Regions from separate parts of the Bacillus sp. D386 genome, predicted to be linked through region 1. Evidence: a T-box and tRNA genes for the amino acid it is inferred to sense, from the RefSeq annotation. Region 1 holds a T-box; the other regions hold tRNA genes.

The links. The T-box of region 1 lies ahead of FHY45_RS17265 (valine--tRNA ligase). A T-box ahead of a tRNA ligase gene usually reads a tRNA of that ligase, here a tRNA-Val.
Region 2: it has a tRNA-Val gene. The T-box ahead of FHY45_RS17265 (valine--tRNA ligase) is inferred to sense a tRNA for this amino acid. The anticodon was not compared.
Region 3: it has a tRNA-Val gene. The T-box ahead of FHY45_RS17265 (valine--tRNA ligase) is inferred to sense a tRNA for this amino acid. The anticodon was not compared.

The regions. Positions count from the first base shown of each region.
Region 1 covers NZ_VEMV01000005.1:468,574-479,336, reverse strand. The annotation lists gene hemL (glutamate-1-semialdehyde 2,1-aminomutase) at 1-1,115, shown strand, start outside; gene FHY45_RS17280 (LysM peptidoglycan-binding domain-containing protein) at 1,387-2,880, shown strand; gene ysxE (spore coat protein YsxE) at 3,067-4,089, shown strand; gene FHY45_RS17270 (hypothetical protein) at 4,179-4,370, opposite strand; T-box leader at 4,592-4,826, shown strand; gene FHY45_RS17265 (valine--tRNA ligase) at 4,894-7,545, shown strand; gene FHY45_RS17260 (bifunctional folylpolyglutamate synthase/dihydrofolate synthase) at 7,643-8,953, shown strand; gene FHY45_RS17255 (sensor domain-containing diguanylate cyclase) at 9,092-10,763, shown strand, end outside.
Region 2 covers NZ_VEMV01000001.1:653,162-663,924, forward strand. The annotation lists gene FHY45_RS03090 (AEC family transporter) at 1-188, opposite strand, end outside; gene FHY45_RS03095 (MDR family MFS transporter) at 359-1,615, shown strand; gene FHY45_RS03100 (hypothetical protein) at 1,795-2,001, opposite strand; gene FHY45_RS03105 (hypothetical protein) at 2,029-2,346, opposite strand; gene FHY45_RS03110 (DUF2187 family protein) at 2,453-2,728, opposite strand; gene FHY45_RS03115 (DUF4931 domain-containing protein) at 2,918-3,688, shown strand; gene FHY45_RS03120 (glycosyltransferase family 2 protein) at 3,786-4,355, opposite strand; gene FHY45_RS03125 (helix-turn-helix domain-containing protein) at 4,396-4,731, opposite strand; partial or broken gene FHY45_RS03130 (DegT/DnrJ/EryC1/StrS family aminotransferase) at 4,758-5,597, opposite strand; gene FHY45_RS20420 (hypothetical protein) at 5,542-5,703, opposite strand; gene FHY45_RS03135 (lasso peptide biosynthesis B2 protein) at 5,703-6,173, opposite strand; gene FHY45_RS21185 (PqqD family peptide modification chaperone) at 6,201-6,320, opposite strand; gene FHY45_RS20425 (hypothetical protein) at 6,290-6,460, opposite strand; gene FHY45_RS03145 (ATP-binding cassette domain-containing protein) at 6,464-6,637, opposite strand; gene FHY45_RS03150 (hypothetical protein) at 6,585-6,872, opposite strand; tRNA gene FHY45_RS03155 (tRNA-Val) at 7,401-7,473, shown strand; gene FHY45_RS03160 (restriction endonuclease) at 7,613-8,671, opposite strand; gene FHY45_RS03165 (hypothetical protein) at 8,821-9,516, shown strand; gene FHY45_RS03170 (hypothetical protein) at 9,989-10,351, shown strand; gene FHY45_RS03175 (hypothetical protein) at 10,351-10,763, shown strand, end outside.
Region 3 covers NZ_VEMV01000002.1:704,161-714,923, forward strand. The annotation lists gene FHY45_RS08365 (glycosyltransferase family 2 protein) at 1-21, opposite strand, end outside; gene FHY45_RS08370 (helix-turn-helix domain-containing protein) at 62-397, opposite strand; partial or broken gene FHY45_RS08375 (DegT/DnrJ/EryC1/StrS family aminotransferase) at 424-1,263, opposite strand; gene FHY45_RS20500 (hypothetical protein) at 1,208-1,369, opposite strand; gene FHY45_RS08380 (lasso peptide biosynthesis B2 protein) at 1,369-1,839, opposite strand; gene FHY45_RS21215 (PqqD family peptide modification chaperone) at 1,867-1,986, opposite strand; gene FHY45_RS20505 (hypothetical protein) at 1,956-2,126, opposite strand; gene FHY45_RS08390 (ATP-binding cassette domain-containing protein) at 2,130-2,303, opposite strand; gene FHY45_RS08395 (hypothetical protein) at 2,251-2,538, opposite strand; tRNA gene FHY45_RS08400 (tRNA-Val) at 3,067-3,139, shown strand; gene FHY45_RS08405 (restriction endonuclease) at 3,279-4,337, opposite strand; gene FHY45_RS08410 (hypothetical protein) at 4,487-5,182, shown strand; gene FHY45_RS08415 (hypothetical protein) at 5,655-6,017, shown strand; gene FHY45_RS08420 (hypothetical protein) at 6,017-6,796, shown strand; gene FHY45_RS08425 (restriction endonuclease subunit S) at 7,282-8,796, opposite strand; gene FHY45_RS08430 (class I SAM-dependent DNA methyltransferase) at 8,796-10,223, opposite strand; gene hsdR (type I restriction-modification system endonuclease) at 10,328-10,763, opposite strand, start outside.

The sequences.
Region 1 (10,763 bases):
TTCTTTCCTGGGGACCGCTGATTCTTGGCCATGCAAATGACCGGGTAGTAGAGGCGATTAAAAAGGTTGCTGAAACTGGTACAAGCTTTGGTGCTCCAACTTTAATGGAAAATAAATTGGCACAGCTTGTAATTGATCGTGTCCCATCAATTGAAATGATACGGATGGTTTCCTCCGGTACAGAAGCAACCATGAGCGCACTTCGTCTGGCACGAGGATATACAGGACGAGATAAGATCCTTAAATTTGAAGGATGTTATCACGGACATGGAGATTCATTGCTTATCAAAGCAGGTTCAGGAGTTGCTACACTTGGTTTGCCAGATAGCCCTGGTGTTCCAGAGGGCGTTGCGCGAAATACCATTACAGTTCCATACAATGATCTTGAGAGTGTAAAACTTGCTTTTGACCAATATGGCGAAGATATAGCAGCTGTAATTGTAGAGCCAGTTGCGGGAAATATGGGAGTAGTCCCTCCACTGCCAGGCTTCTTGCAGGGATTAAGAGAAATTACTGAAAATCACGGTTCTTTATTAGTCTTTGACGAAGTTATGACCGGTTTCCGTGTTGATTATCAATGTGCGCAAGGTCATTTCGATGTTACTCCAGATTTAACTTGTCTAGGAAAAGTAATTGGCGGAGGACTTCCAGTAGGAGCATTCGGCGGTAAAAAAGAGATCATGAGCCAAATTGCGCCAAGCGGTTCCATCTATCAAGCCGGTACATTATCAGGAAATCCGATTGCGATGACAGCCGGTTATGAAACGTTAATCCAGCTTAATGAGGATACGTATAAAGAGTTTACTAAAAAAGCAGATCTCTTAGAGGCAGGGTTTAAGGAAGCAGCTGAAACCTACCAAGTACCTTTAACGTGTAATCGAGCAGGGTCTATGATTGGCTTCTTCTTTACTAATGAACAGGTTAAAGATTACGAGTCTGCAAAACAATCAGATCTTCAATTTTTTGCGAATTATTATAAAGAAATGGCGGAAAATGGTGTATTCTTGCCGCCTTCTCAATTTGAAGGAATCTTTCTTTCAGTTGAACATAGTAATGAAGATATTCAAAAGACTATACAGGCTGCCCAAAAAGCGTTTAAAGCAATTAAACGATAAAGTGAAACAATGTCCGTTGAGGAATTACTTTCATTCCACACGGAGCATTAGTTGAACTAATCGACTTCTTACTGCTGCTTACCTTTGTTTTAGGCGAGAGTCCATGCTCCAATTTGAATGAGATAAAGTGATTAGTAGATTCCCCCGAGTATGCTCTCGGGGGAATTTTTTTATTCTCCAGACATACGTTTAACAAAGCACATATTTTCTGTATCTGCAGCATAGGCTGATAATGGCATTTAGATGAAAAGGGCTGAAGGGAGGAAATTGGGTGTCTGAGGATCATGCATCGTCATTACGATTTTCATTAGAAGAGAGTGTGTGGTTTCAAAGGGGACAGGAAGTTGAGGAACTGTATTCCATTTCGCTTGAACCAAATGTTTCAGCTCATCAAGTAGAACAGTATGTGATTCTTAAAGGGACTCTGGATTTAATGGGGGAATATAAGGCCACTGAGGCAACAGGACAGGAAGAAGGAGCAGAAGATCCGTTTCGGCGCTATGTTTCTGTAATCGAACAAAGGGAGCATCATTTATTTGAATTCCATCAGCAATTTCCTGTAGATATAACGATTCCTGCAGAAAGAGTTCGGGAAATGGATGAGCTTAATATAGGTGTGCATACCTTTGATTATAAGCTGCCAGAAAAGGGATATCTGCAAATTAGAGCAGATTTATGGATTGGTGGAGTTTACGATAATTTGCCTGAAGAGCAGACGCAAGTGACAGAGACAGAGGAACGGGAAGAGACTTCAAACTATCAAAATGGAACATCCGGGCGATTTCAGGAAGAGCATCATACTCATACATGGAATAAAATCAACGAAGATTTTGAGGAGTCAGCAGAGGAGATTACTATTCAGGCAGAAGTCCATAATGAGCAAGAGGAAGAACAGATAGAGGTGCATTTATATCGGGAAAATTCTGAGGATGAGGATCAGGAGCAGGAGGATTTGGCAGATTCGCCTGAGATTTATCTCAAGAACCCAACTTCTTATATAGAGAGTAATCATAACCAGGATGACCATTTTTATGTTGAAACTAAATTGTCACCCCGACTGCATCAACCAGCCGATTATGAAGAAACACAGCCGAATGATGAGTCAGATCATACAGACAAGGACTATAGCCCTTTTGCTTTTGAACCGGACCAATTAGTTGACAGACAAAAGCAAAAAGATGAAAACCAATCTTTTTCCATTCCATATGATAATAGATTTGATGAGGGTCCTCCGGAATTAATGGAAGTCGTTCCTTTTACTGCCGAGTATGGAAAAGAGGAAAGTTCAGAATATGAAAAAGAGGAAAGTTCAGAATATGAAAAAGAGGAAAGTCCTGAATATGACAGAGTACAGCCGCACCAATCTCAAGCGAATGTAGCACCAGATTTGAATAAAGCTGCAGTAGAACCGGAAACAAATGTTTCTCGCATACGTCAACAGAAAAAAGAACAAACATCCAATCAGTATGTAGAGAAAAAGTATCAATCGTCTGATTCTAAAAGAAAGAATGGGAAGGAGAACGAAGATCAAACTGAAGGTAAGTCTAAATCTTTGTTATACGATTTATTTACAGAGGAGGAAGAATCACAACAATCAAAAGTAAGAGTCTGTATTGTCCAAAATGGAGAAAATATTGATGTTCTGGCAGATCGATATAAAACGAGCGTTCAGCATATCGCGAGAATAAACGGGTTGGAATTAACATCCGATCTAAAAGCTGGTCAGGTAATTTATATTCCTGAAGCTGCTGCTTCTTATAAATAATAGGTCTAGTTAACAGCAGAGCACAGCATTATATGCTCTGCTTTTTTAATAGGAATAGTACAATGCAATTTAACTGTGAGAAACATGGCTGCATAGCTCATTAAAAAATAATGACTTATGATAGGGCAGCTGAAATAGATTTCATTGGTTTCCAAAAAGGGCACATGCAGAAAGGGTGCCAGAGGAATGTTAAGAAAAGATCAGGAGTGGATATCTGAGTTTCTAAGAAACTATCAATTGGAACTTGAATTTTACGAGGATTTTGGAAAAGTAAAAAAAGTATATACGAACAATGGTATATTTGCGATTAAAACCATCCCGGCAACCAAAGGCATTGATTTTATCAAAAATGTGCAGAACCTATATCAAAATGGATATAACCGAATTGTTCCGATTTTTCCAACAGTTGATGGCAGATATGGAGTATTAACTCATGATAAAATCAGTTACCTTATGCCTTGGCTGCCGGATGAACATATAGAGGAACGGGCAGAACGACACCAGCAGATGTTCAGGGAATTGGCAAGAATGCATACGCTATCTGGCAAAGAAATTAACATTACGAAAGAGGAACGGGAAGAGTATTATGAAAAAACAGTCAAGGAGTGGGAGGAGCAAAAGGAATTTATTCGTGAAATGGTAACAACCATCGAAAAGAAGTGGTATATGTCTCCGTTTGAGCAGTTGTTTAGTATGTGCTTTTATGACTTGTCTCAGGCTCTGACGTATTCCTTAAATAAACTGAAGGAGTGGTTTGACCTAACAAAGGAAGAAGAAAAAGTACGCAGTGTGGTGACCCATGGAAATATCTCAATTCATCATTTCTTATATAGTGAAAATGGTTATGGCCATTTTATCAATTTTGAACAGAGTAAAACCGCACCTGCCTATTTCGACTTATTGCCTTTTGTCGTTAAGCAGTTAAAAACTTATCCAATCCAGGGTGAAGAAATAGTTGAGTGGATCTATCTTTATCTGAAGTATTTTCCCTACAAGGAGGGTGAGCTGCGTTTATTCTTATCCTATTTAGCCTATCCGGCTAATTGTATCAAGGTAGTAGAACAATACTCCAGAAAAAAAGGTAAACAGGATGAAATACAATTTTGCCGAAGATTCCAAAGGCAGTATTGGTTATTAAAAAACATTGAATATATTATTATGAGGATGGAACAAATAGAAGAAAGCAAAAAGGCGAAGGAAGAGAAATAAAAGATATGGCATCAACATAATAAAATGATAGGCTGTATCAAACAAAAACCAGGCAAACCTACCTGGTCTAAATGAATAGTTATAAAAGATTACAGAATATCAAAGTGGAAGGCTAAAGCAAGACCAATCAGTAATAATAGCAGAAATAAATCAAAAGTGGTCGGAAAAAAGAATGTCCGGATTCCTTGAAAAACGGCAAAGGGAATGGAGAATTGCTGTAAGACATTTCTTGTATTTCGAATCCACGGAGGCATATTGTATTGAGTTACCTTTTTTCGCATGTAAATTCCCCCTTTATGCTAGAATATAAAATTACCCCTGAATGGGTGTCTGTACAGCATTATTTAAAGCGTCTAAGAATGAGAATTGACGATGACACCTTGGACATAGGCTTGAATAAAATATAGAAAAATGGGAAACAATGATTGACGAGTAGATGCATACTTATGTATGATAACAGTATTAAAAAATGATTTCCGATTATGAGAAACCAAAATAACAATGAAAAGCTTTGAATGGGAAGAGTATGTGATTAAGACTGTAAGAGAGAGGAATCCATCGGCTGTAAGATTCCTTCAGTAACCGTAATCGCAGAAGGTCGCCCGGGAGCTGTTTCCGTGAACGTCAATAGTAGCGGATAACCGGTGAAGAGCCGTTAACGAAATGAAGTGCCGATACAACAGTTATTTGTATTGGAACAAAGGTGGTACCGCGAGACATACCGTTTCGTCCTTTTTATATAGAGGATGAAGCGGTTTTTTTATTGCGTTTTTCACCAATTATGAAAGTAAAGGAGAATGAAAAATGGAGCAACAAACGGATATTGGTATGCCAACCAAATACGATCCTCAATCAATCGAAAAAGGACGCTATGATTGGTGGTTAAAGGGTAAATTCTTTGAAGCGGGACAGGATAAACAAAAAGAACCTTATACGATTGTAATTCCTCCTCCAAACGTAACGGGTAAACTGCATTTAGGTCATGCATGGGATACTGCGCTTCAGGATATTTTGACAAGAATGAAGAGAATGCAGGGTTATGACGTATTATGGCTGCCAGGTATGGACCATGCGGGAATCGCAACTCAAGCGAAGGTAGAAGAAAAACTGCGCAATCAAGGTGTTTCACGTTATGATTTGGGACGTGAGAAATTTGTTGAAGAAACATGGAAATGGAAAGAGGAATACGCATCTCATATCCGTGAGCAATGGGCAAAAATTGGATTGGGCCTTGATTATACTCGTGAACGCTTTACTCTAGATGAGGGACTTTCAAAAGCTGTTCGTGAAGTGTTTGTAAAACTTTATGAAAAAGGCCTTATTTACCGCGGTGAATATATTATTAACTGGGATCCAAGTACAAAAACAGCGATCTCTGATATTGAAGTAATTCATAAAGAGGTTAAGGGTGCTTTTTATCATATGCGCTACCCACTTGCAGATGGCAGCGGGCATATTGAAGTTGCGACAACTCGTCCGGAAACAATGCTTGGCGATACAGCAGTTGCAGTTCACCCGGAAGATGACCGTTATAAGCACCTGATTGGAAAAACGGTTATCCTGCCAATCGTAGGAAGAGAAATTCCGATTGTTGGCGATGATTATGTAGAGATGGATTTTGGTTCCGGCGTTGTAAAAATTACACCAGCACATGATCCTAATGACTTCGAGGTAGGTAATCGTCATAATCTTGAACGCATTCTAGTTATGAATGAAGACGGAACGATGAACGCGAAGGCTGGCAAATATGAAGGTATGGACCGTTTCGATTGCCGTAAGCAAATTGTGAAAGATCTTCAGGATCAGGGAGTGTTGTTCAAAATTGAAGAGCATATCCATCAGGTTGGACACTCTGAAAGAAGCGGATCTGTTGTAGAGCCTTATTTATCTACACAATGGTTTGTTAAAATGGGACCATTGGCAGAGCGTGCAATTGAAATGCAATCCACTGAAGGTAAAGTAGAATTCGTACCGGAACGCTTTGAGAAAACATATTTGAATTGGATGGATAATATCCATGACTGGTGTATCTCCAGACAGCTTTGGTGGGGTCACCGCATTCCGGCTTGGTACCATAAGGAAACAGGCGAGGTACATGTAGGAATGGAAGATCCTGCAGATATCGAAAACTGGACGCAGGATACAGATGTATTGGATACATGGTTCAGTTCTGCGTTATGGCCGTTTTCCACAATGGGCTGGCCTGATACAGATTCAGAAGACTTTAAACGTTATTATCCAACAGCAGCTCTTGTGACTGGATACGATATTATTTTCTTCTGGGTATCAAGAATGATTTTCCAGGGACTTGAATTCACTGGAGAGCGTCCATTCAAAGATGTATTGATTCATGGACTTGTACGTGATGAGCATGGCAAGAAAATGAGTAAATCTCTTGGTAATGGTGTAGATCCAATGGAGGTTATTGAGAAATATGGTGCGGATTCATTAAGATATTTCTTAACAACTGGAAGCTCACCAGGTCAGGATTTACGTTTCAGCTATGAAAAAGTAGAATCTGTTTGGAACTTTGCCAATAAAATTTGGAATGCATCCCGTTTCTGCTTGATGAATATGAATGGGCTGAAATATGAAGAGATTGATTTAACAGGCGAAAAATCAGTTGCGGATAAATGGATTTTAACTCGTCTAAACGAAACGATTGAAACTGTAACAAGACTGGCAGATAAATATGAATTCGGTGAAGTTGGCCGTGCATTATACAACTTCATTTGGGATGATTTCTGTGATTGGTATATTGAAATGGCGAAGCTCCCTCTATATGGAGAAGACGAGGAAGCTAAACTTACAACACGTTCTATCCTTGCGTACGTATTGGATCAAACGATGCGATTGTTACATCCATTTATGCCATTCATCACTGAAGAAATTTGGCAGAACCTTCCTCACCAAGGGGAGTCCATCACAACAGCATCTTGGCCTGTTGTAAATCCGGACTTAACGGATGAAAAAGCTTCTGATGAAATGAAATTGCTTGTCGAAATCATTCGTACAGTACGTAATATTCGCGCAGAAGTGAACACGCCGCTCAGCAAAAAAATCAAGCTTTCTTTGAAGGCGAAAGATGCAGAAACACAAGCTGTTCTTGAGAAAAACAGCAGCTATATCGAGCGCTTCTGTAATCCAGAGGAATTAACAATTGGTACAGACATCCCTGCTGATGATAAAGCGATGACAGCTATCGTAACGGGTGTTGAATTAATTCTTCCATTGCAAGGTCTATTAAATATTGAAGAGGAACAAAAACGTCTTCAAAAAGAACTTGAAAAATGGAAAAAAGAAGTAGAAAGAATTGAGAAAAAGCTATCCAATGAAGGCTTCATGAAAAAAGCGCCTGAAAAGGTGATTGAAGAAGAAAAAGCGAAGCTGGCAGACTATGTTGAAAAACGTGAGGCTGTACAAAGCCGCCTGAAGGATTTAGAAGAATTGGCTTAAGACATTTTATTGCGCCCTGTTCGAAGCATTTGAACAGGGTGTTTTTGTTCAATCATGTCATACTAATACATAGCGCAATGGTTGAGGAGTGAAAAAAATGATACAGGATTATCAACAGGCAGAGAAGTTTCTTGCAGACCGTACAGCAAAACTTGGGATGGATTTTGGCCTGGAAAGAATGGAAAGAGTCTTACGTAAATTGGGAAATCCGGAGCGCAGCATTCCTTGTATACATATAGCAGGCTCAAATGGCAAAGGTTCTACGCTTACATTTTTAAAACATATTTTGGTGGCAGAGGGCTACCGGGTAGGTACCTTTACATCTCCCTATCTTGAAAAGCTGAACGAACAAATTATGATTGATGAGGAAATGATTTCGGACAATAAGCTAGTTGAATTATTAAATTACCTCCTCCCTGTAATAAATGAATCAGAGCAAAAAGGGGATTATCTAACTGCTTTTGAAGTAACGACTATATTAGCTTTTCTGCATTTTAAAAATGAGCAACCGGATATTCTTATTATTGAAACCGGACTTGGGGGGAGACTTGATTCCACTAATGTAATTGAACCGCTTTTGGAGATCATTACCAGCATCTCTTTAGAGCATACCAACATTCTCGGAAATTCTTTGGGTGAAATTGCAACAGAGAAAGCAGGTATTATCAAGAATGGAACATCAGTTGTTACAGGTGTAAAAGATGAGGAAGCATTAGAGCCCCTAACAAAACAGGCAGAGAAAATGAATGCTGCTTTATATACGCTAGGAAAAGAATTTAAGATTTTGAACCGCTCTCACCCTAAAAATCAGGAAGTTTTCACGGTTAAATGGCGAGAATACTTACTGGAGAATTTACATATTAGCATGCTTGGAAGCCATCAAGTTGAGAATGCAGCGCTTGCTGTCATCAGTTCAATATTACTTAGTGAAACGTATCGCTTTTCGATTCGGGAAGAAAGTATCAGAAAAGGACTGGCATCTGCCAGATGGAAAGGGCGTTTTGAGATTGTGTCGAACCAGCCGCTAATCATCCTGGACGGCGCACATAATGTGTCAGGTATAAACTCTCTGCTTTCAACGATTGATGATCGTTACCCAAATTGTGATATACATATTTTGTTTGCGGCCTTAAAGGACAAGGATTATACAAAGATGATTCAGATGATTGAACAAAAGGCAGCAAGTATAACTTTTACGGAGATTCCATTAGAACGAATGAATGAGGCAGAGGAGCTTTTTAAACATAGCCGACACCCTCATAAGGATGTAAAAAAAGATTGGGTAGAAGGAATAAATGAGATATTAGCCAAAATGAAAGACAGAGATATGCTATTGGTCACAGGCTCTTTATATTTTTTGGCGTCTATTCGTCCATATATCGTCAATGAAATTAATCGAAAGTCATAACTAAATTCATGTAAAAGTAATGATGTTCATGACAATCCTCCATAAGACCTGTTTTTGTAAATACTTGTGTGACAGATGTCAGAATTTTTGATAAAATTTGACATAAGATGGATGAAATTCCTGAACGGAGGGGCGGTAATGGTTACAAAACAAAAACGCTTCATTATTTGGATACTTTGGTTATTGATCGTCCCTGCAAGTTTATATATTTCATATACGGAGTATCCTATTTTAGGAAGCTTTTTTTCGATTGATATTCTTCTGTTCCTATTACTGCTTTGTATTATTACGTATTACCCTATTATGATAAATGGATTGCCAATTTTTCTCCTTCAGGGTGTATCCTTGGCTCTATTCCTTGAGTACGGATTATTTGTTGAAATAATCCTTTCGCAAATCGGAGTAATAACATTGCTCTATAGAATAAAAATAAGCAAGGATGAGCTTTTCCGCATTCCGATGAATTCTTTAATGTTTTTTATTAATTCATTAACAAGCGGATTAATCTATTATTTGCTTGGCGGTCAGCATTCTAATTTGGACTTATCGGATATAAGTGTATTTTCATTAATTGTAATCCACCAAATTGTCTGGTTCTTATCTAATTTTATTTGTGCTTTACTCATAGATGTGTTTGTATATAAGGCAAAAGTAGAGTTTGTTGCAAAAGATCAGGTTGCGGATATCGTATCCAGTATTATCATCTTTCCAATCGGTTTATTATTGTATTCAACCTATCAGGAGCTGGGGGTGGTAGCCATTATTATTGTTGGCGTACCGCTTGTGAGTTTGGCTCTTGTGATGAGACTGTATTATCGGGCTGACCATATGAATGAAGATTTGCAAAAAGCGAGCCAAATTGGTCACAGATTGACAGAAAGATTAGAAGTCAAGCAAGTACTGGATTTATTTTTGGGTGAAATTTCAAGGATTTTCCCAGTGGACGAAACCTATATTCTTAGTGTGGATAGCAAAGCCAATAATCGCCTTCGTATGGTTCGTTATGAAAGTAAAAATGAGACTGGTATGCCCCATTTGAATTTAATCTCGGCAACAGACAGCTTGTTAGGAGAAGTATGGAAATCAAAAAAAACATTGCTGATTCAGAGCTCTGCCTCCCTGAAGAAATACGAAAACCATGGTATTCCTGATTGGGCAGAAAGCGTCTTGATTGTTCCGGTTTTAAATGCAGAGCAAATGGAAGGGATTGTCCTTCATATATCTTCGAAAAGAAACTTTTTTGAAAACAGTCAGATAACGATTGCAGATATTCTTTCTACATATCTGGCTTCAGCTATTGAAAATGCGAAGCATTATGAAGAAACAAAAGCCAAAAGTGAACGCTGCTCTTTAACAAATCTATATAACAACTATTTTCTGGAAGATTACTTAAAAGAACAATTTATCCTGATAAGGGGAAGAAAGCTGGATACATTAACTCTTATCTTAATAGACTTGGATCACTTTAAGTCAATAAATGACTCTTACGGACATTTGGGTGGGAACGAAGTTTTATGCCAGGTAGCAGAACGTTTGTCTTCACTCGTACAATTTAAAGGGATTGCAGCCAGATATGGCGGTGAAGAATTTGTGCTTGTCCTCCCTGGTGCAGGAGTGGAGGAAGGCTATAAATTTGCCGAACTGGTACGTCAAAAAATTGGAACAAAGCCGTATGAATTAGTATCTGATTTAGGTAGTGAAAGCAGGAGGGTTCATGTAAGAGTAACTGCATCAATTGGAGTTTCAACCGCTCCAATTGATGCGGATGATCCTCACTCATTAATCCGTCATGCAGACCGGGCTATGTATA
Region 2 (10,763 bases), on a different contig from region 1:
TAAATAACAATATAAAGATAATCTAACGTCAGTTCATTAGTATAAAACGTTTGAAACACCAGTAATGGTGTCATTAAATAAAGGGACATCGTTGAGATCGTTTTTGGATCAAATCCTATCTTCTTCTCGCCTATATATCCTAAAGCAAATATAACAAATACCGGAATCAATACATTAAAAAACTCCATCTGCTTACCTTCTCTCTGGTTGAAGCTATCATCTTTCACACACCATTATACCAATTCCTTCCTTTAAAATTTCAAAATATTTAAAATTTTTTAAACAAATATTCTCTTTTACCTATTTATCTATTAAAATAGAAATTATTGGAATTTAATTAAAGGAATCAGGAGGCATTATGCAGTTTTTTAAAAATTTATTTAGTCCATATCGGGGGTTACCCAAAGAAATTTATATTATATTTTTTGCTCGAATTATTAATAGTCTGGGAGGGTTTGTACATCCATTACTTGTTTTAATCCTCACTCAGAAGATCGGCATGGATAGTGCGCAAGCAGGGCTATATGTTACTTTAGTCAGTGTCATTTCTGCACCAAGTATGATTTTAGGCGGAAAGCTGGCTGATACCTTGGGGAGAAAATTTATTATTGTAGTTTCGCAAGGTCTAGGAGGCATAACCGTTATATCCATAGGTTTAATAGAGCCTTCGATGACCATGGCTTATTTGCTCATGCTATCATCACTCTTCTTTGCTTTGTGCTCACCTGCCTACGATGCACTATTGGCGGATTTAACTACCCCCGAGAATCGGAAAGGTGCTTATTCATTAACCTATATGGGTTTTAATTTAGGTTTTGCGGTTGGTCCAATCATGGCCGGTCTACTATATAAAAATCATTTAGATCTTGTTTTCATCATTGATGGAATTGCTACGCTCTTAGCAACAACATTAATTTTCATTTTTATAAAAGAGACAAAAACCAAACATATTTCAGTAACAGAGAAAACGGAAAGAAAGCTTGAGGAGCATGTAGAAGGATCTGTTTTTAAAGTGCTGAGGGCAAGACCAATATTAATTATGTTCGCTTTTATTCTATTATGTATCGAATTTGAATACGCTCAATGGGCATTTACCATACCGCTGCATTTAGAGGAGTTGTTTAATGATTCTGGCGCAGCCTATTACGGAACACTTGCCGCATTTAACGGTATATTGGTTATCTCGTTTACGCCGATTATTACGAAACTGACAAATAAGATAAGGCCTATAAAAGTGATAGCCACCGGAGCCTTGTGCTATGCTTTTGCCTTTGGTATGCTCGCCTTCACCACGATACTTCCCTTCTTCTATGTATCTATTTTCATCATGACCATTGGAGAAATCATGATTGCAATCAATGCTTCGACCTTTATAGCTAATCAAACACCAGCTTCGCACAGAGGCAGAGTCAGCAGTATTCTCCCACTGATAATTGGCGCCGGATATGCAACAAGCCCAATGATTATGGGAAGCTTTATTGCAGCATACTCGATTACATCTGCCTGGATGGTAATTGGATCCCTCGGATTCATTTCAGCAGGACTCATGTGGCTGCTTCAGAAGAAAGATTTAACCAATCAGCCTGACACCGACCATGTGAAGGTTGGTGCTTAATCTAATAGCACAGAGAGGGGCAATCACATTCTCTTTTCATAATGTGATTGCCCCTTTAATGGATGATAGCAAACTACTATTACTGAATATCTTTAAGTGTTTCACATACAAACAGCTATTCTCCTGTGAGCTCGGCTTACCGACCTGGTTTCTTCTTATTTAGAAAGAGCATGGAAGTGTTATTCTTTTTCAAGCCTTTCAACCCAAACAAAATATTCATGATCAGGAATAGGCACAATCATTCTTCTATCATTTTCTACTGCTGTTTCCTTACTTACTCCTGCAACAAAAGTATTTGTTTTGGATGAATATGTATCATGTTCACTTTTTGGTATAGGAATATTAATGGTGTCTTTTACATACCAATATAAATCACATGAAGTCATAATATGTATAAAGATCTTAGTTAAGAGTTAGCCAATTGATACATCCTCTTTTGAAACGATTTCCCATCCATTGGCTGTAAGCTTATTTATATAATCATCGAAACTAATTTCCTCTAATTCAATTGCCATTGGACTAAGCGATACATAGCATTCATTCTTCTCATAATTAACCGTCACCTTCACAACCTCATATCCATTGTGAAATCCCTGATCAAATCCAGGGTCTTCAATAATGTCTCCTATTACCGGACGGAAAGATGACTCAACTGTTTTCATCATCATTTCGCTTCTACTATTTTCTTTATCCTTGGTAGATGTTAAAAAGACGTATAATTTAATTTTCATTTCTTCTCTCCTTCCAAAATTGGTTTAAAAAACTTTAAAGGCATATTCAATGGTGATTTCATTGCACGATTGGTTCTTTTACAATCACCCCCTACGAATTGTAAATTTAATGATAAACCTGTGTACTGAATGGATCGATTTGTTGCTCACTTACTTTTGCGCGAACTTTTAAGGTCTCAATAATTTTATAATTACCATGTCTGACAACTGTTCTCGTTGTGTTGAGTTTCAATTCGTCTGCATATTCTTTAGAAATTTCCACAATACACGAAGCTTCCCTCAGTATTATAATTTCTCCAAAGATAAATAAATTTCCTCTTTTAAAGACAATCACATCACCTATTTCTCCCTGTACATATTGATCCCTATACTCGAAATCCATTTCACTACTCACCGTCCATGTTTTTATAATCAATCAATTAAAGATATATGTCATTGTTACTATCGACATTTTATTATGTATTTTTACACTTTTTTATTTCTATAATGTGGCTAAAAATATACAATCATACATATCTTTAATTTATAATAAACATATCGAGTTTTAACAGTTAACGAGGTAGGTGCAAGTATGGATCAGCAACAATTATATTTTTCAAGTACAATTGGCAGTCAAAAGCCTGAAACTATCCGTAATAAAACAGCAGCCTGCCCCTTTTGCCAAAGAGATGAGCTTACCGATATTCTTGAGACAAAGGGAGATATTATTTGGTTGATGAATAAATATCCCACTCTTCTGGATACCTATCAAACGGTCATTATTGAAACCAATCAATGTCACGAAGATATAAGGGGATATGAACAGAAGCATATGCGTGAATTAATTCGCTTCAGTATTGCTAAATGGCTTGAAGTGGAGAAGACTGGTGAGTATGAGTCCGTTATCTTATTTAAGAATCATGGTCCCTTTTCAGGCGGCAGCATTCAGCATGCCCATATGCAAGTCATTGGAATGAAACATGTAGATTACCATAAGAATATGGCAATGATTGATTTTGAAGGCACAGAGGTTTACAAGAAATCCGGTATTGAGTTAAATGTATCAAAGTATCCAGTTATCGGTTTTACTGAATTCAATTTAATATTGAACACATTAGATGAGATTGATGATTTTGCTGATAAACTTCAAATCCTGGTCCGTTATATTTTGGATGGTTTCCATAGGGGATGCACCAGCTATAACCTTTTCTTTTACCATTTTCATGACTTGATTATTTGCAAGGCGATCCCACGCTTTGTTGTATCTCCCTTGTTTGTCGGCTATAAGATTCCACAGGTACTTATGGAAGGTCGGCTCGATATCATTAGGAACGATTTATCCAGGTTACTCAGCCAGACATAGGCTTTTCGCAAGTCTCCCTCCCGTCTTATACCGGGAGGTTTTTTGAATTTCAGTATTCATTTCTGAAATAGAAACCATATTAATAAAAATAGTATCATCAGGAACAACCAAAATACGACTTAGAGTTTTGAAAGGGGATATCTCTAATTAATGCTGTTTTATAAAGCTTACCCCAGGCAAAGTTTTTCACGATTTGATTAACAACTAGCTCCTTCATTACTTGTTGGTTATCCAGCACGTTTGGCGGATCGTCCCGTTTTTCAAAACGTTCATCATATAGTAGATAATCCTTATATGCGTAATAATAGGATGTTTGTACAATATCAGCGTTATCCTGTTCTATTCTTTCAACTAACCTTTTTACCAAGGTCAAATCAATCCAATCATCTCCATCCACAAAGAATGTGTAGTCACCGCTCGAATAGGCCATTCCTGTATTTCTCGCGTCTGAGACACCGCCATTTTCTTTATGAACCGGAATGATTCTATGATCACGTTCCCCATAATAGTCGATAATTTCTCCGCAGGAATCCTTTGATCCATCATTGACCAGGATGATTTCAATATTTTGATAGGTTTGGGCAATCAGACTTTCAATACAGCGCGGTAAATACTTCTCCACTTTGAAAATGGGTACAATGATACTCACCTTTTTCGTTTTCAACATCCTACTTCAATCCTTTGCTTCTCAAATAGAAACAGCTATTTTACACTTTACTTTTCCACTTAATATACTCAATTAATGCACGGTACTCATCCATTTGCTCTTTATCAATTACGGCTGTCTTTAATTCCTCGATTAGTTCGATTAATTCCTGATTCAGATTTTGATCGTTTTCATCACTTTCCTGTACGCGCAATAATGTTTTTAAATCTGCATTTAAAACAAAAGCCAGCCTTTTCAATACTTCAATTGAAGGATTTTGATTCACTCCCCTCTCAATATTGCTTAAATAGGATTTTGATATTCCGGCATTGGCAGCTAGCTGGGTCAGTGTCATTCCTTTACGCTTACGTAAATCCTGTATATTTTTTCCTATCATTTTTCTACCTCTTTAGCTCAGATTATTTACTTCATTAAGGCCCTCTGCAAACAGTCAATTACTCTTTCCATATCATCTTCTGTCATATGGGTACCTGATGGAAGACAAATGCCTTTGTTGAATAATTGTTCAGATACAGACACATCATCCTTGTGGGTAAAAAAATCTACACCTTTGAACAGCGGCTGCATATGCAATGGTTTCCACATGGGTCTGGCTTCAATATTTTCATTTGCAAACGCCTGCAAGCAACGGGTAACTGCATCGTTATGTTCCAGTGTGAAGACTGTCAACCAACGATTCGAGACGGTATGTTCTAGTTCCGGCAAAAAGTTTAGACCGTCAATCTCCGATAAAGCTAACCGATACATTTCATAGATTAATCTCTTTCTATCAATTCTTTCCTGTAAAACCTCAAACTGCGCCCTTCCTATTCCTGCCAATATATTGCTAAGCCGATAATTATATCCGACTTCCTTATGCTGATAATAGGGGGCAATTTCCTTTGCCTGCGTGGCTAAAAATTTTGCCCGTTCAAGAGCCTCTGCTGCATCCTCTAGAATTGGCACTTTGTATTTAGAACATATTTCACAAATCTCATTCATCTTCGCACTTTGCCCATATAAATCCACAACAATAACAGCTTTAGGAAGTTTATGCCTTTTCGCTGCGAATTCAAGCGCTCATTCAAGAGCCTCCGGGGACATATTCCACGTCTCCGGTTCAGAATCAATAAAGACAAGCTGAGCACCCTGATAAATCACTGGATTGGCACTGGCAATAAAGGTAAGTGATGAACAAAAAACAATATCACCTTTGCCCACATTCATTAAAGAAAGCGCTAAATGAATTGCCGCTGTCCCAGAAACTGTTTAATAAAATTTTTACGGAGTCCCTATTATTTTTGATCAAGGCGAGCATCAGGTTCAGCTCTTTGGAAAAACCGGTCACTTGCAAAGGTTGTCTATCCATCATTTTTCCTCCTTCTGATCCCCCATTCTTTTCGCGAAGGTTCCCACTACTGTGTATGCTTCCTTCCCATTGGCTCCAGCTACAAAATATAATCCACTCCGCAGCCAGGCATGAGCCTTCATCTTTCCATCCTTATCTCTTGCTGTTGCCATATAAAGAGTGCTTTCAATTCCACGCCGCTCAAGCATTCTCATTCCTGCAATCGCCATTACAAGACATTTACTTTCCCAAAGTGTATATCTGCTCATCGTCTCCAAACTTTTGGATACTGACTCCAGGATTTCAGCATGGGCTGGCACATACGTTAAGGAGGTCTCTTCCATTTTCCTTCCTAGTTTAGGCGCAATTTTGGAAAAGGGCAAACTCTTTTGTATCCTGGCCACTCCTAAGGAACAATAAGCTTCTACATACATCATGAAGGTGTTGCTATCTAAGGACAGCAAGGTTCGAGCTTTCTGAATGAGGTTCATAAACATAACTCCTTAGGAAGTAATGGTTTAATCAATTAATTCTTCTTTTTTCAACATATCCAGGAATGAACGAACCTGACTTTCACATTCTTCATGGCTAACGTCATACTCTTCTGTTAAACAATGACCCCTGCGAGCGGAACAGATTTTTGTAGAAAATCATCCAGAACAGGTACTGAAAATTTCGTTTCTCTTCCATATAAAGGTTGATAATTCGAGGATTTCATTCCAAAATGATCCAATGATTCCTGCCATAGCTTTTGAGATGGATAGGATGGAATGACCATGGGTCAATCCCCGGTAAAACATATTGGAATAACATCATCACTTAACAGTTTATATCCCTGACTCATAAAGGCTGAAGCAAGTGTTGATTTTCCGGCACCTGACTCGCCAACAATTGCATACGCTTCACCATCCAGTACGATGGCACTCCCATGGAAAGGCAACAAATGATGCTGCATCAAAATAACTCCCATACATGTCCCCAACACATAGATCTGAATCCAGATGTGGTGAAATGCTGATTGTTTTACCAGAATCAACTGCAAAAATCGCTACCTGATCAATTTCGAATAAAACACGATTGTCTCGAACCCAGTATCCTTTTTCTTTTTCCTCAGCACAGTTCCATTCATCAGCTAAATCTTCATAATTTATGACGATATCTAACGGAGATTCTGATTCTTCAATTTTCATTCCTTCACCCCCTTATGTATATGTTCTTTATTTAGAACAACAAGAGCAAAACAGAGCCCTTTTCATCCTATTATTGTATTGAATTACATCTATATGTCACAGATATAATCCAAATTACAATCTGTTCTTTCAAACTTCTATATATAATTCATAGATCAATAGTCGCAAGTTCTTTATAGAGAACTAACGCATCCTAAAAATATCATCTTTAGTAAATTATGTCAAACAAATTTACAGAAAAATTTTATAATTTTTAATATACACAAAAAGACCAACCGAATGATAAAATTTGCGTTCAATATCGCCAATTATTAGACAGATTATGGTGATAAATATTACAGGCTTTACTCTGAAGTGTCTCAGATAGATTATGAGGATTAAGTAAGTGTGGATAGAGGCTAAGTACCTCCCAAAATTTAATAAATCGTTTTTTGTGCCTACATGGAAGAAAGATCCTGAAACAAAAATTCATCTTGACTTTAACTGACTTACCCTTTATATTAAATATTGTTAATTAAATAGTATTTTGATTCCGTAGCTCAGCTGGGAGAGCACCACCTTGACAGGGTGGGGGTCGCTGGTTCGAACCCAGTCGGGATCATACCAAAAACCCTTGATATATCAAGGGTTTTTTCTTTTATTTCTTAAACATAACATTAACAATATAGCTCCATAGTGGCGGTTTAGTGGCGGTTAGTCATAGTGTCTATAGTTTAGGTTATTGTGACTGTTCTCTCTGTCTACTTTGACAATCTTAGTAATGTATTATCAATTTTTTCAAACAGATAATCTGAGGGTTCATTTCCTGTATCTTTAAGATTAAGCAGTTCTCTTAAATCTTTATCATCAAGACCAATAATCAACTTCCCTGTTTCCCTTAATATTCCATCAGTTGCTTTTAAAGCACTATCACTTAAACCTCTACGTGAAATAATAAAACACACATTTCTTAATGCTGTTTGGAATAAATACTTTTCTGTAGTATAGATTTCAGTCTGTTTAATCTTTTGGGAATAATTTTTAAACTCAAATATAATATACCTTGATTGGAAATCATTAATTAAATACTCCCAAAATTCGTTTCCACGAAGAATTCTACATACTAAATCATATCTATTTAATCCATCGTCTGTTGTTACTTGCGGGTGCCACCCTTTTAAATTCTGGTCAAACAGGTACTTTAAAATTTCCTCTCCCTTTTTTTCATATAAAGAAAATTCATTTCGCCCAGCCCTTATCTCTTTTAAGTCCCTATATAATTTATTTCCAAGCGATAATGCTTCTTTGTAATCAGAGGAAGTATTTGGGATATCATTAAATATAAAATCATTGATACAATCAAAAGGCTTCTCACTATCTATTCGAACATCAAAGAGGATTTCATTCATTAATCTATAAAATCTATCAATTAACTCGACATCATTGTTTATCAAGAAAAGTAAATTGTTACTATCAAGAATTGAGGTATTTGGAAATTCTTTTGTTAAGTCAAACTTTATTTCTTTATCTAAAGGACAACCTACAATAAATATATTTTTAATTACACCTATCTTGGTAGCTGATTCTTTTAAAGAAAAAAGGGATTTTCTCAACATTACTTTACTCGGTTGCTTAGTTAAATAAAATTTCACATATACTGCTACTCTCTCAATCTGTCTAGTTTCTAATATAAAGTCTATTCCAAAGGTATCAAAAACCTGAACTTTTATACCCTTACTCTTGAAAATATCATAACAAAGTTCTTCAAATTCAAGCCCACTTTTTAATAAAGGAGCCTTTCTACTCTTCCTATCCTTCATAAAAAATCATCCTAATCACGCAAATTTATTTTGATTCATTATCTATTGACTAAAATCCATAAGCGTAAATCAATTTCCATATACCACATAAATATGTTAATATATGTTACTATCATTATAAAAGAATAAAGTGTTAGGAGGCAAAACTATTGGATTGGGCAAATGTGAAAGTAATACTTAAAAACTATACACAGCTTAGGCATTTTCAAATTTTATTCGATAAATACAACTTACCAAAAAAGTCATCTCGTAATGATATGATAGATTACTTACAAAATGAAATAGAACAACCCAATTTGGTAGGTTCATTAATCCCAGATGAATTATTCGAAGATTGGCTTGCTCTTCATCAAATAGATGGTAATAACTATTCTTTTATTTATAATTTAGATAACAAACCAAAAAGAGAGTTACTACAGAACATATATTTAAATAGGGATAAACATATAAACCATAAACTATCGGAATTCAATATAGATAATACTAGCGATGATATAGAAACAGTACTTCCTAATTTGAATAAAATTTTACTTGTAGGTTTACATCGTAACAATGAAAAAGGTGAATATATATTTTCTTATATAGCACCCTGTGTAATAACCGGTACACTTTTAGATGGCACTAAGAAACTATATAAAAGAATCTATTTCGCACATTGTGTTCTTTTTGACGATAGTAATGATTTGAAAATTGTGATTAATCCTACTAGCAATTTACTAAATGTTAACGGGGTTAGTAAACAACGCTATGATTGGTCTCCTATTGCAACTCAATTCTTCAATGAGTTCAAAAAATTAGTTGGTAAGCATACGATTATTGCTCCTAAATGGATACCCCGTGCATAATATAGTCTTGCAGAAGATGCTACTAATCATAATAACCCCGATATAACAAAACAATTATTTGATTTACAGGGTCAAATAGAATCTTTTGCTGAGAATCTTCTTAAAAAATCTGGAATAGACATTGTTCAAGAAAAAAATCAGGCTTTATTAACACGATTTATACAAGATATACAACAATCTTTTGAAGCACAATTAATTGAAAAATTTGGTTCTAACCACGATGAAAACTTCATTCTTTTTCGACAGCGTTCAGATGGTATCACTCATACTATTAATGTTGAATCCAGAAAAGATGGCTTGAATGGTTCTGCTGCTCAAGCCGCTAGACGCTCTAGGTCTGATGGTGACTTAGATTTGATTGGTATAATATACAAATCCCCAGAAAAAAGTTATAGATTTTTAGTTGAACAAGGCTCAGATTCATATTTAATCAGAGGTACAAACGCTTTTGTTGAAGAGGAGGTTGTTAATATTGTCATCCGTAAACTTAACGAATATAGAAAACAAATACAATCTACCTCCTTCTATCCTATTCAAAGTAAAAATGGAACTACTTTCTCTTCGACCTAATGATGTCATAACAACAAATATAATGGCTATAAAAGTTAATTTAACATACGATTTTGCAGAGCTATTATTAGCTGACTTAACAAATGAGGGATTATTAAATGTGCTACTTGTTGTGAGTTGTATCAATGAAGATTATAACCATCCATATTTTTTTAATTCATTTGATGATTTTTATAAAGCAAATTCTAAAATGAAATGTCCTATATGTGGGGATGTTTTTGATTTTAAAAATGTTAAGATTGGTTTTAAGAGAGGAAATTATTAATGAACATAAATACTTTCGATGATTTAACAAATTTCATTGATAAATTAGACGATAATTTTTTTTGGAAGCCAATAAATTCAGATGAAACCTCACTTGCCGAATTTGAGCAATATGTTTCAGAAGTAAAAAAATCGTTTAGTTGGAAAAAAGATTTAAATTGGAAAAAAGGAAAAGTCCTTGAAGAACTCGCCGTATTTATCTTTAACCGTTTTCAGGATACAAATGTGGTTTCTAATAACCGTCCAGCTGATAATGAATCAGATATTGAAGCTACCTTATCAGAAAAAACACGTCCATCTTTTATGAATGATTTTATTGGACCTAAAATTTTGTGTGAATGCAAAAATTATAAGTCCAAATCTATTGATGTAGGAATGATAACAAAGCTTGCTGAGTTGATACCAATTAGAGG
Region 3 (10,763 bases), on a different contig from region 1:
CACCTTTTTCGTTTTCAACATCCTACTTCAATCCTTTGCTTCTCAAATAGAAACAGCTATTTTACACTTTACTTTTCCACTTAATATACTCAATTAATGCACGGTACTCATCCATTTGCTCTTTATCAATTACGGCTGTCTTTAATTCCTCGATTAGTTCGATTAATTCCTGATTCAGATTTTGATCGTTTTCATCACTTTCCTGTACGCGCAATAATGTTTTTAAATCTGCATTTAAAACAAAAGCCAGCCTTTTCAATACTTCAATTGAAGGATTTTGATTCACTCCCCTCTCAATATTGCTTAAATAGGATTTTGATATTCCGGCATTGGCAGCTAGCTGGGTCAGTGTCATTCCTTTACGCTTACGTAAATCCTGTATATTTTTTCCTATCATTTTTCTACCTCTTTAGCTCAGATTATTTACTTCATTAAGGCCCTCTGCAAACAGTCAATTACTCTTTCCATATCATCTTCTGTCATATGGGTACCTGATGGAAGACAAATGCCTTTGTTGAATAATTGTTCAGATACAGACACATCATCCTTGTGGGTAAAAAAATCTACACCTTTGAACAGCGGCTGCATATGCAATGGTTTCCACATGGGTCTGGCTTCAATATTTTCATTTGCAAACGCCTGCAAGCAACGGGTAACTGCATCGTTATGTTCCAGTGTGAAGACTGTCAACCAACGATTCGAGACGGTATGTTCTAGTTCCGGCAAAAAGTTTAGACCGTCAATCTCCGATAAAGCTAACCGATACATTTCATAGATTAATCTCTTTCTATCAATTCTTTCCTGTAAAACCTCAAACTGCGCCCTTCCTATTCCTGCCAATATATTGCTAAGCCGATAATTATATCCGACTTCCTTATGCTGATAATAGGGGGCAATTTCCTTTGCCTGCGTGGCTAAAAATTTTGCCCGTTCAAGAGCCTCTGCTGCATCCTCTAGAATTGGCACTTTGTATTTAGAACATATTTCACAAATCTCATTCATCTTCGCACTTTGCCCATATAAATCCACAACAATAACAGCTTTAGGAAGTTTATGCCTTTTCGCTGCGAATTCAAGCGCTCATTCAAGAGCCTCCGGGGACATATTCCACGTCTCCGGTTCAGAATCAATAAAGACAAGCTGAGCACCCTGATAAATCACTGGATTGGCACTGGCAATAAAGGTAAGTGATGAACAAAAAACAATATCACCTTTGCCCACATTCATTAAAGAAAGCGCTAAATGAATTGCCGCTGTCCCAGAAACTGTTTAATAAAATTTTTACGGAGTCCCTATTATTTTTGATCAAGGCGAGCATCAGGTTCAGCTCTTTGGAAAAACCGGTCACTTGCAAAGGTTGTCTATCCATCATTTTTCCTCCTTCTGATCCCCCATTCTTTTCGCGAAGGTTCCCACTACTGTGTATGCTTCCTTCCCATTGGCTCCAGCTACAAAATATAATCCACTCCGCAGCCAGGCATGAGCCTTCATCTTTCCATCCTTATCTCTTGCTGTTGCCATATAAAGAGTGCTTTCAATTCCACGCCGCTCAAGCATTCTCATTCCTGCAATCGCCATTACAAGACATTTACTTTCCCAAAGTGTATATCTGCTCATCGTCTCCAAACTTTTGGATACTGACTCCAGGATTTCAGCATGGGCTGGCACATACGTTAAGGAGGTCTCTTCCATTTTCCTTCCTAGTTTAGGCGCAATTTTGGAAAAGGGCAAACTCTTTTGTATCCTGGCCACTCCTAAGGAACAATAAGCTTCTACATACATCATGAAGGTGTTGCTATCTAAGGACAGCAAGGTTCGAGCTTTCTGAATGAGGTTCATAAACATAACTCCTTAGGAAGTAATGGTTTAATCAATTAATTCTTCTTTTTTCAACATATCCAGGAATGAACGAACCTGACTTTCACATTCTTCATGGCTAACGTCATACTCTTCTGTTAAACAATGACCCCTGCGAGCGGAACAGATTTTTGTAGAAAATCATCCAGAACAGGTACTGAAAATTTCGTTTCTCTTCCATATAAAGGTTGATAATTCGAGGATTTCATTCCAAAATGATCCAATGATTCCTGCCATAGCTTTTGAGATGGATAGGATGGAATGACCATGGGTCAATCCCCGGTAAAACATATTGGAATAACATCATCACTTAACAGTTTATATCCCTGACTCATAAAGGCTGAAGCAAGTGTTGATTTTCCGGCACCTGACTCGCCAACAATTGCATACGCTTCACCATCCAGTACGATGGCACTCCCATGGAAAGGCAACAAATGATGCTGCATCAAAATAACTCCCATACATGTCCCCAACACATAGATCTGAATCCAGATGTGGTGAAATGCTGATTGTTTTACCAGAATCAACTGCAAAAATCGCTACCTGATCAATTTCGAATAAAACACGATTGTCTCGAACCCAGTATCCTTTTTCTTTTTCCTCAGCACAGTTCCATTCATCAGCTAAATCTTCATAATTTATGACGATATCTAACGGAGATTCTGATTCTTCAATTTTCATTCCTTCACCCCCTTATGTATATGTTCTTTATTTAGAACAACAAGAGCAAAACAGAGCCCTTTTCATCCTATTATTGTATTGAATTACATCTATATGTCACAGATATAATCCAAATTACAATCTGTTCTTTCAAACTTCTATATATAATTCATAGATCAATAGTCGCAAGTTCTTTATAGAGAACTAACGCATCCTAAAAATATCATCTTTAGTAAATTATGTCAAACAAATTTACAGAAAAATTTTATAATTTTTAATATACACAAAAAGACCAACCGAATGATAAAATTTGCGTTCAATATCGCCAATTATTAGACAGATTATGGTGATAAATATTACAGGCTTTACTCTGAAGTGTCTCAGATAGATTATGAGGATTAAGTAAGTGTGGATAGAGGCTAAGTACCTCCCAAAATTTAATAAATCGTTTTTTGTGCCTACATGGAAGAAAGATCCTGAAACAAAAATTCATCTTGACTTTAACTGACTTACCCTTTATATTAAATATTGTTAATTAAATAGTATTTTGATTCCGTAGCTCAGCTGGGAGAGCACCACCTTGACAGGGTGGGGGTCGCTGGTTCGAACCCAGTCGGGATCATACCAAAAACCCTTGATATATCAAGGGTTTTTTCTTTTATTTCTTAAACATAACATTAACAATATAGCTCCATAGTGGCGGTTTAGTGGCGGTTAGTCATAGTGTCTATAGTTTAGGTTATTGTGACTGTTCTCTCTGTCTACTTTGACAATCTTAGTAATGTATTATCAATTTTTTCAAACAGATAATCTGAGGGTTCATTTCCTGTATCTTTAAGATTAAGCAGTTCTCTTAAATCTTTATCATCAAGACCAATAATCAACTTCCCTGTTTCCCTTAATATTCCATCAGTTGCTTTTAAAGCACTATCACTTAAACCTCTACGTGAAATAATAAAACACACATTTCTTAATGCTGTTTGGAATAAATACTTTTCTGTAGTATAGATTTCAGTCTGTTTAATCTTTTGGGAATAATTTTTAAACTCAAATATAATATACCTTGATTGGAAATCATTAATTAAATACTCCCAAAATTCGTTTCCACGAAGAATTCTACATACTAAATCATATCTATTTAATCCATCGTCTGTTGTTACTTGCGGGTGCCACCCTTTTAAATTCTGGTCAAACAGGTACTTTAAAATTTCCTCTCCCTTTTTTTCATATAAAGAAAATTCATTTCGCCCAGCCCTTATCTCTTTTAAGTCCCTATATAATTTATTTCCAAGCGATAATGCTTCTTTGTAATCAGAGGAAGTATTTGGGATATCATTAAATATAAAATCATTGATACAATCAAAAGGCTTCTCACTATCTATTCGAACATCAAAGAGGATTTCATTCATTAATCTATAAAATCTATCAATTAACTCGACATCATTGTTTATCAAGAAAAGTAAATTGTTACTATCAAGAATTGAGGTATTTGGAAATTCTTTTGTTAAGTCAAACTTTATTTCTTTATCTAAAGGACAACCTACAATAAATATATTTTTAATTACACCTATCTTGGTAGCTGATTCTTTTAAAGAAAAAAGGGATTTTCTCAACATTACTTTACTCGGTTGCTTAGTTAAATAAAATTTCACATATACTGCTACTCTCTCAATCTGTCTAGTTTCTAATATAAAGTCTATTCCAAAGGTATCAAAAACCTGAACTTTTATACCCTTACTCTTGAAAATATCATAACAAAGTTCTTCAAATTCAAGCCCACTTTTTAATAAAGGAGCCTTTCTACTCTTCCTATCCTTCATAAAAAATCATCCTAATCACGCAAATTTATTTTGATTCATTATCTATTGACTAAAATCCATAAGCGTAAATCAATTTCCATATACCACATAAATATGTTAATATATGTTACTATCATTATAAAAGAATAAAGTGTTAGGAGGCAAAACTATTGGATTGGGCAAATGTGAAAGTAATACTTAAAAACTATACACAGCTTAGGCATTTTCAAATTTTATTCGATAAATACAACTTACCAAAAAAGTCATCTCGTAATGATATGATAGATTACTTACAAAATGAAATAGAACAACCCAATTTGGTAGGTTCATTAATCCCAGATGAATTATTCGAAGATTGGCTTGCTCTTCATCAAATAGATGGTAATAACTATTCTTTTATTTATAATTTAGATAACAAACCAAAAAGAGAGTTACTACAGAACATATATTTAAATAGGGATAAACATATAAACCATAAACTATCGGAATTCAATATAGATAATACTAGCGATGATATAGAAACAGTACTTCCTAATTTGAATAAAATTTTACTTGTAGGTTTACATCGTAACAATGAAAAAGGTGAATATATATTTTCTTATATAGCACCCTGTGTAATAACCGGTACACTTTTAGATGGCACTAAGAAACTATATAAAAGAATCTATTTCGCACATTGTGTTCTTTTTGACGATAGTAATGATTTGAAAATTGTGATTAATCCTACTAGCAATTTACTAAATGTTAACGGGGTTAGTAAACAACGCTATGATTGGTCTCCTATTGCAACTCAATTCTTCAATGAGTTCAAAAAATTAGTTGGTAAGCATACGATTATTGCTCCTAAATGGATACCCCGTGCATAATATAGTCTTGCAGAAGATGCTACTAATCATAATAACCCCGATATAACAAAACAATTATTTGATTTACAGGGTCAAATAGAATCTTTTGCTGAGAATCTTCTTAAAAAATCTGGAATAGACATTGTTCAAGAAAAAAATCAGGCTTTATTAACACGATTTATACAAGATATACAACAATCTTTTGAAGCACAATTAATTGAAAAATTTGGTTCTAACCACGATGAAAACTTCATTCTTTTTCGACAGCGTTCAGATGGTATCACTCATACTATTAATGTTGAATCCAGAAAAGATGGCTTGAATGGTTCTGCTGCTCAAGCCGCTAGACGCTCTAGGTCTGATGGTGACTTAGATTTGATTGGTATAATATACAAATCCCCAGAAAAAAGTTATAGATTTTTAGTTGAACAAGGCTCAGATTCATATTTAATCAGAGGTACAAACGCTTTTGTTGAAGAGGAGGTTGTTAATATTGTCATCCGTAAACTTAACGAATATAGAAAACAAATACAATCTACCTCCTTCTATCCTATTCAAAGTAAAAATGGAACTACTTTCTCTTCGACCTAATGATGTCATAACAACAAATATAATGGCTATAAAAGTTAATTTAACATACGATTTTGCAGAGCTATTATTAGCTGACTTAACAAATGAGGGATTATTAAATGTGCTACTTGTTGTGAGTTGTATCAATGAAGATTATAACCATCCATATTTTTTTAATTCATTTGATGATTTTTATAAAGCAAATTCTAAAATGAAATGTCCTATATGTGGGGATGTTTTTGATTTTAAAAATGTTAAGATTGGTTTTAAGAGAGGAAATTATTAATGAACATAAATACTTTCGATGATTTAACAAATTTCATTGATAAATTAGACGATAATTTTTTTTGGAAGCCAATAAATTCAGATGAAACCTCACTTGCCGAATTTGAGCAATATGTTTCAGAAGTAAAAAAATCGTTTAGTTGGAAAAAAGATTTAAATTGGAAAAAAGGAAAAGTCCTTGAAGAACTCGCCGTATTTATCTTTAACCGTTTTCAGGATACAAATGTGGTTTCTAATAACCGTCCAGCTGATAATGAATCAGATATTGAAGCTACCTTATCAGAAAAAACACGTCCATCTTTTATGAATGATTTTATTGGACCTAAAATTTTGTGTGAATGCAAAAATTATAAGTCCAAATCTATTGATGTAGGAATGATAACAAAGCTTGCTGAGTTGATACCAATTAGAGGAGCACGTTTTGGTGTCTTTTTTTCTATTCTTGGTATAGGAGGATATGAATGGAGATTCGGCGAAGGTAAAAGAAAAAAAATACTCTGTAAATCTGATATTCCAATTATCTCTTTTAAGTTCGAGGAAATTGAAAGTCTACGTGACGGGAAAAATTTTTATACTATGCTAAAACAAAAGGTTAAAGCTTTATATGATGAAGTAGACGATGAATCACCAGACTTTCCACCAGATGGACATACAGAATATACTTATAGAATGTTAGAGATAGCTGACCATTTAAAAAAATGTAATATTATTAGCCATGAAGAGAATTTTAATATCAAAATTCGTATCATTTCTATGTATGGCTTAGACGAATTAAATTAATTATCATGTATAAATAACCACCAATTACTTCAATTAACTTAACCAAAGGATAATGAATTCGATATAATAGATAAAGTCCATATATCCACAACATATTGATGATACTAAGTTAGTTATCAATTAATAAAAGACCTCATATCAACAAGGTCTTTTTTCTATTCTTTTTACTTTAGTAATAACCAATTGATTTATTACAAATATTGTATATTGGATATTTTATCGAACTTTTAATATCATTTTGGACGAAAAATCGAACTTTTATACACTGATAGCACCTTTATAAGTATCATGTGCTATTATGATTTCTCTTTTACTGATTTAATCGTTATATTAGTGGATTTTGCAGGGGGAAAATGATTTAAAACAAAGCGCTTCTCCGTCATTAGTATCAATTGTAGTCTTGATTAATGAAATTAGAATAATGCGAGTAATATCCATCGCTTACAAAAAAAGGCACCCAATAATCATTGAGTGTCCTTTAGATATTAATTTACTTGTTCTTTAAGAACGTCTTTTATTAATTCAATTGCATTTTCGTCCAAGGGGTCGTTTGTGCCAAGTTCACCTTTGAAAGCTCTTGTAAGAATGGATTGTTTTATTTCTTCAATTTTAACTTGTAGTTCTAATAAAGAATCTCTTTCTAGAGCAACTAATTTTTCAATCTTATTAACAATCTCTTTCTGTTCTTCAATTGAAGGTATAGGAATTACAGTGGTCGCTAATTCCTCAGTGTTTATATTATTTATGCCAGCAGAAGATTTTGATTTTGAAAATAATTGATTCCGAACATTTTCTGATTTTAAAAGCCATAAAACATATTTTGAATCAACCATTATAGGTCGTAATCTTATTAAATAAGAAGCAAACGCAAACTCTGATTCACTTTCTGTCACAATTGAACATTTTCCTACAAGGTCTTTACTACCGTTAGAGCGTACTATTAGAATATCATCTTTCTTTACAGAAGAATTTATATGCATAGTTTCATTATTATTCAAATATTTTAAATCAGAAGTATTAATAAACTCTTCGCCAATATTAGGTATTCTTATTACGGGAGTGCCTTTATATAGGTAATCACTTTTTTCAGAAGTTCCATATTTAAAATCATAAACAATTTCACCTAAAGTACAGTAAATCCAATTTGAAGGAATTTTGGGATAATAATCATCATTAAATTCAGTTTTGAATTTTTTAGGTTTTGCAGGCTTCTTTATACCTTTTATTTTAGCCTCATGTAATAAAGCCTTGTACACCTCATCTTTTTTTTCGCTAATAGAGTTTAAATCTATTGTGGTAGTATTCTTTGTATCTTTTCTCCACTCTTTAGTTAACTCCCCACGAAAAGCCTTATTCAATATAGCCGCTCGCCGAATTTCAAATGATTCTTTTGCTTCTTTAATCAAACACTCTGCTTCATCAATTTTATTTATAAGCCGCTCCAACTTTTCAGCAATGCGTTTTTGCTCATATATAGGTGGAATAGGAATTGGCATCTTCTCATAGTCTGTACTTCGAACCGAAGGAGAATTATCTCCCCTTGTATGGTCAATCAAATATTGAGTAGCATAATTAGTACATAGATAGCGATATAAATAATTAGCTTTCAATATTTCTTTAGGTGTACAAACATAAAATGCTGTAGACACTACCAATTTATTATCCTCTACCTCTATATGAGCAATATTTTTTAAATATGGTCGTACTAGTGAAATAATCACATCACCTTTAGAAACTTTTCTTTTTGCTCTACTGGGTGCTAAAGTTATTTCTATTTGCTTTACTTGTCTAACTGTTTGTTTTTTATTATCAATCGCATCAACATCTATATAATTAAAGACTTCTCCATCTAATTTTTTTGGCTCTCTAGTTTCCATCGGTTTTATAGTATTTTCAATTCTTGTCCATACCCAATTTCCAGGCACTTCGTAAGGTTGCTCTTCCTTTGGAACCAAGGCCTCTTCTAACAACTCATCTACTGATTTCTTTTTCTTCCCCATTATCTATTCACCTTAACTTCTTGTGTTTCACGTAATTCTTCAACAACCTCATATAACAAATTCATTGCTTGTTGGAGTTTCATAATGGCATCTTCAGCAGATTCAATTGGGTCAGGAAGATTATCATAGCTGGATAATGCTTCATCAGCAATCAGACCAATATCTAGACTATCATATTTCTTAGCAATTTCTTCTCTTTTAAATTTATTCCATCTTTCGTCTTCTATCTTAGAACGCTCTTCTGCAATATAGGCTTTCATGAAGTCTTCAAAATGAGCCATCGTTAACCTGTTCCTCTTACCAAAGGATGGCATATTAGTTCGTAAATCATATACCCATACATCTTTTGTATTGCCTTGGTCTGTTTTTCCTCTTGTAAAGAACAAAACATTTGTTTTTACACCTGGAGCATAAAAAATTCCTGTAGGTAAACGAAGAATAGTGTGCAAATTACACTTATCCATTAAATCACGTCGAATCTGCGCTCCTACTCCACCCTCAAATAAAACATTATCAGGAACGACAACTGCAGCTCTAGCCTTGCCATCATCCTTTAAAGCATTATAAATAAGTTGTAAAAAGTTTAATTGTTTGTTAGAAGTCTCAAATGTTAAATCATCACGTGAGACTCTTTCTCCACCTTTCTTTGTACCAAAAGGAGGGTTTGTTAATATCACATCAAAGTTCTTCATCCATTTACCGTTGCCTGATAAAGAATCCCCGTTTTCTAGTCGACCTTCAATATTATGAAGGAGTGCGTTCATAAGCGCCAAACGATGTGTTCCCTTTACAAGTTCCATTCCGCTAAAAGCTTCTTTCTTTTGAAACTCAGCTTGTTGAGGGTCAATGCTAAAATATTCATCTGTTTTATTTTTTAAATATTGGTCAGCGGCTATCATAAAACCAAATGTTCCTGCCGCTGGGTCATTGCAACGTTCTCCAACTCGGGGGTCAATAAGTTGAACCATAACATCAATTAGTACACGAGGTGTGAAGTATTGACCCGCTCCTGATTTTGTTTCACTCGCATTTTTTTCGAGTAAACCTTCATAAAGATTTCCTAATCCCTCTTCTTTTGCATTATACCAATCAAGGGCATCAATAGATTTTATGATTTTTTCTAAGTTCTTAGGTTCATCAATACTGGTTGCTGCATCATGATAAATTAAGCGGAGTTGCTCATTTTCACTATTACCCAATTCTAATAATAGCCGTTGGTAGTAATTCTTTAATTCTATCCCTTCTTTTACCGTAAGGTCATCCCAACGATATCCCTCAGGAATGACACTCTCAGTTTCCTGTTCTTTCATCATTTTAAGAAATAATATATAAGTTAATTCTGTAACATATTGTTGATACGTAATCCCGTCATCACGCAGAACATTACACAAGTTCCAAAGCCTTTGTACAATTTCTTGGTTGTTCATTTTCTTCCTCCAAATAGTAAAATATTATTTATCAATACATCCTTAAAATTTAAAGTCACGCTTTATATTATAACTCAAAAAAGCCTCAATAAGAGGCCATTATTTTAACTGATGTATAAGTTGTCGTTTATTGTTTTTACGATTTTATCAATCTCTTCACCAAATTCACGTTTTAACACTTTATATCCACCTTGACTACGGAATGGTTCTTCGGCAAAAGCATCTTGTGGAGTTGGGGCTAAAACAGGTATTTTTATAAGCTGCTTTTCAATACGTTCTAGCCATTTTTTCTGCCTTGGTGTCCAATCGTGAAGAGAGTAAACCTTTTGCATCGCATGTTTAATTCTTGTTTCATGGTCTACTAATGCTTCTCCTAAAGCTGCCTGCCGAATAAAACTTATAATATCTGCAGCGATTTCTTCATTTTTTGTTTGTTTCCAAGCAGACTGTAAATGAGATTGTTTAAATCCTTTTGTCTCCAAAATCACTATAAGCTCTCTTAAATCTTTTTTCGTTAAATCCCTTGGTCTTGTACATACA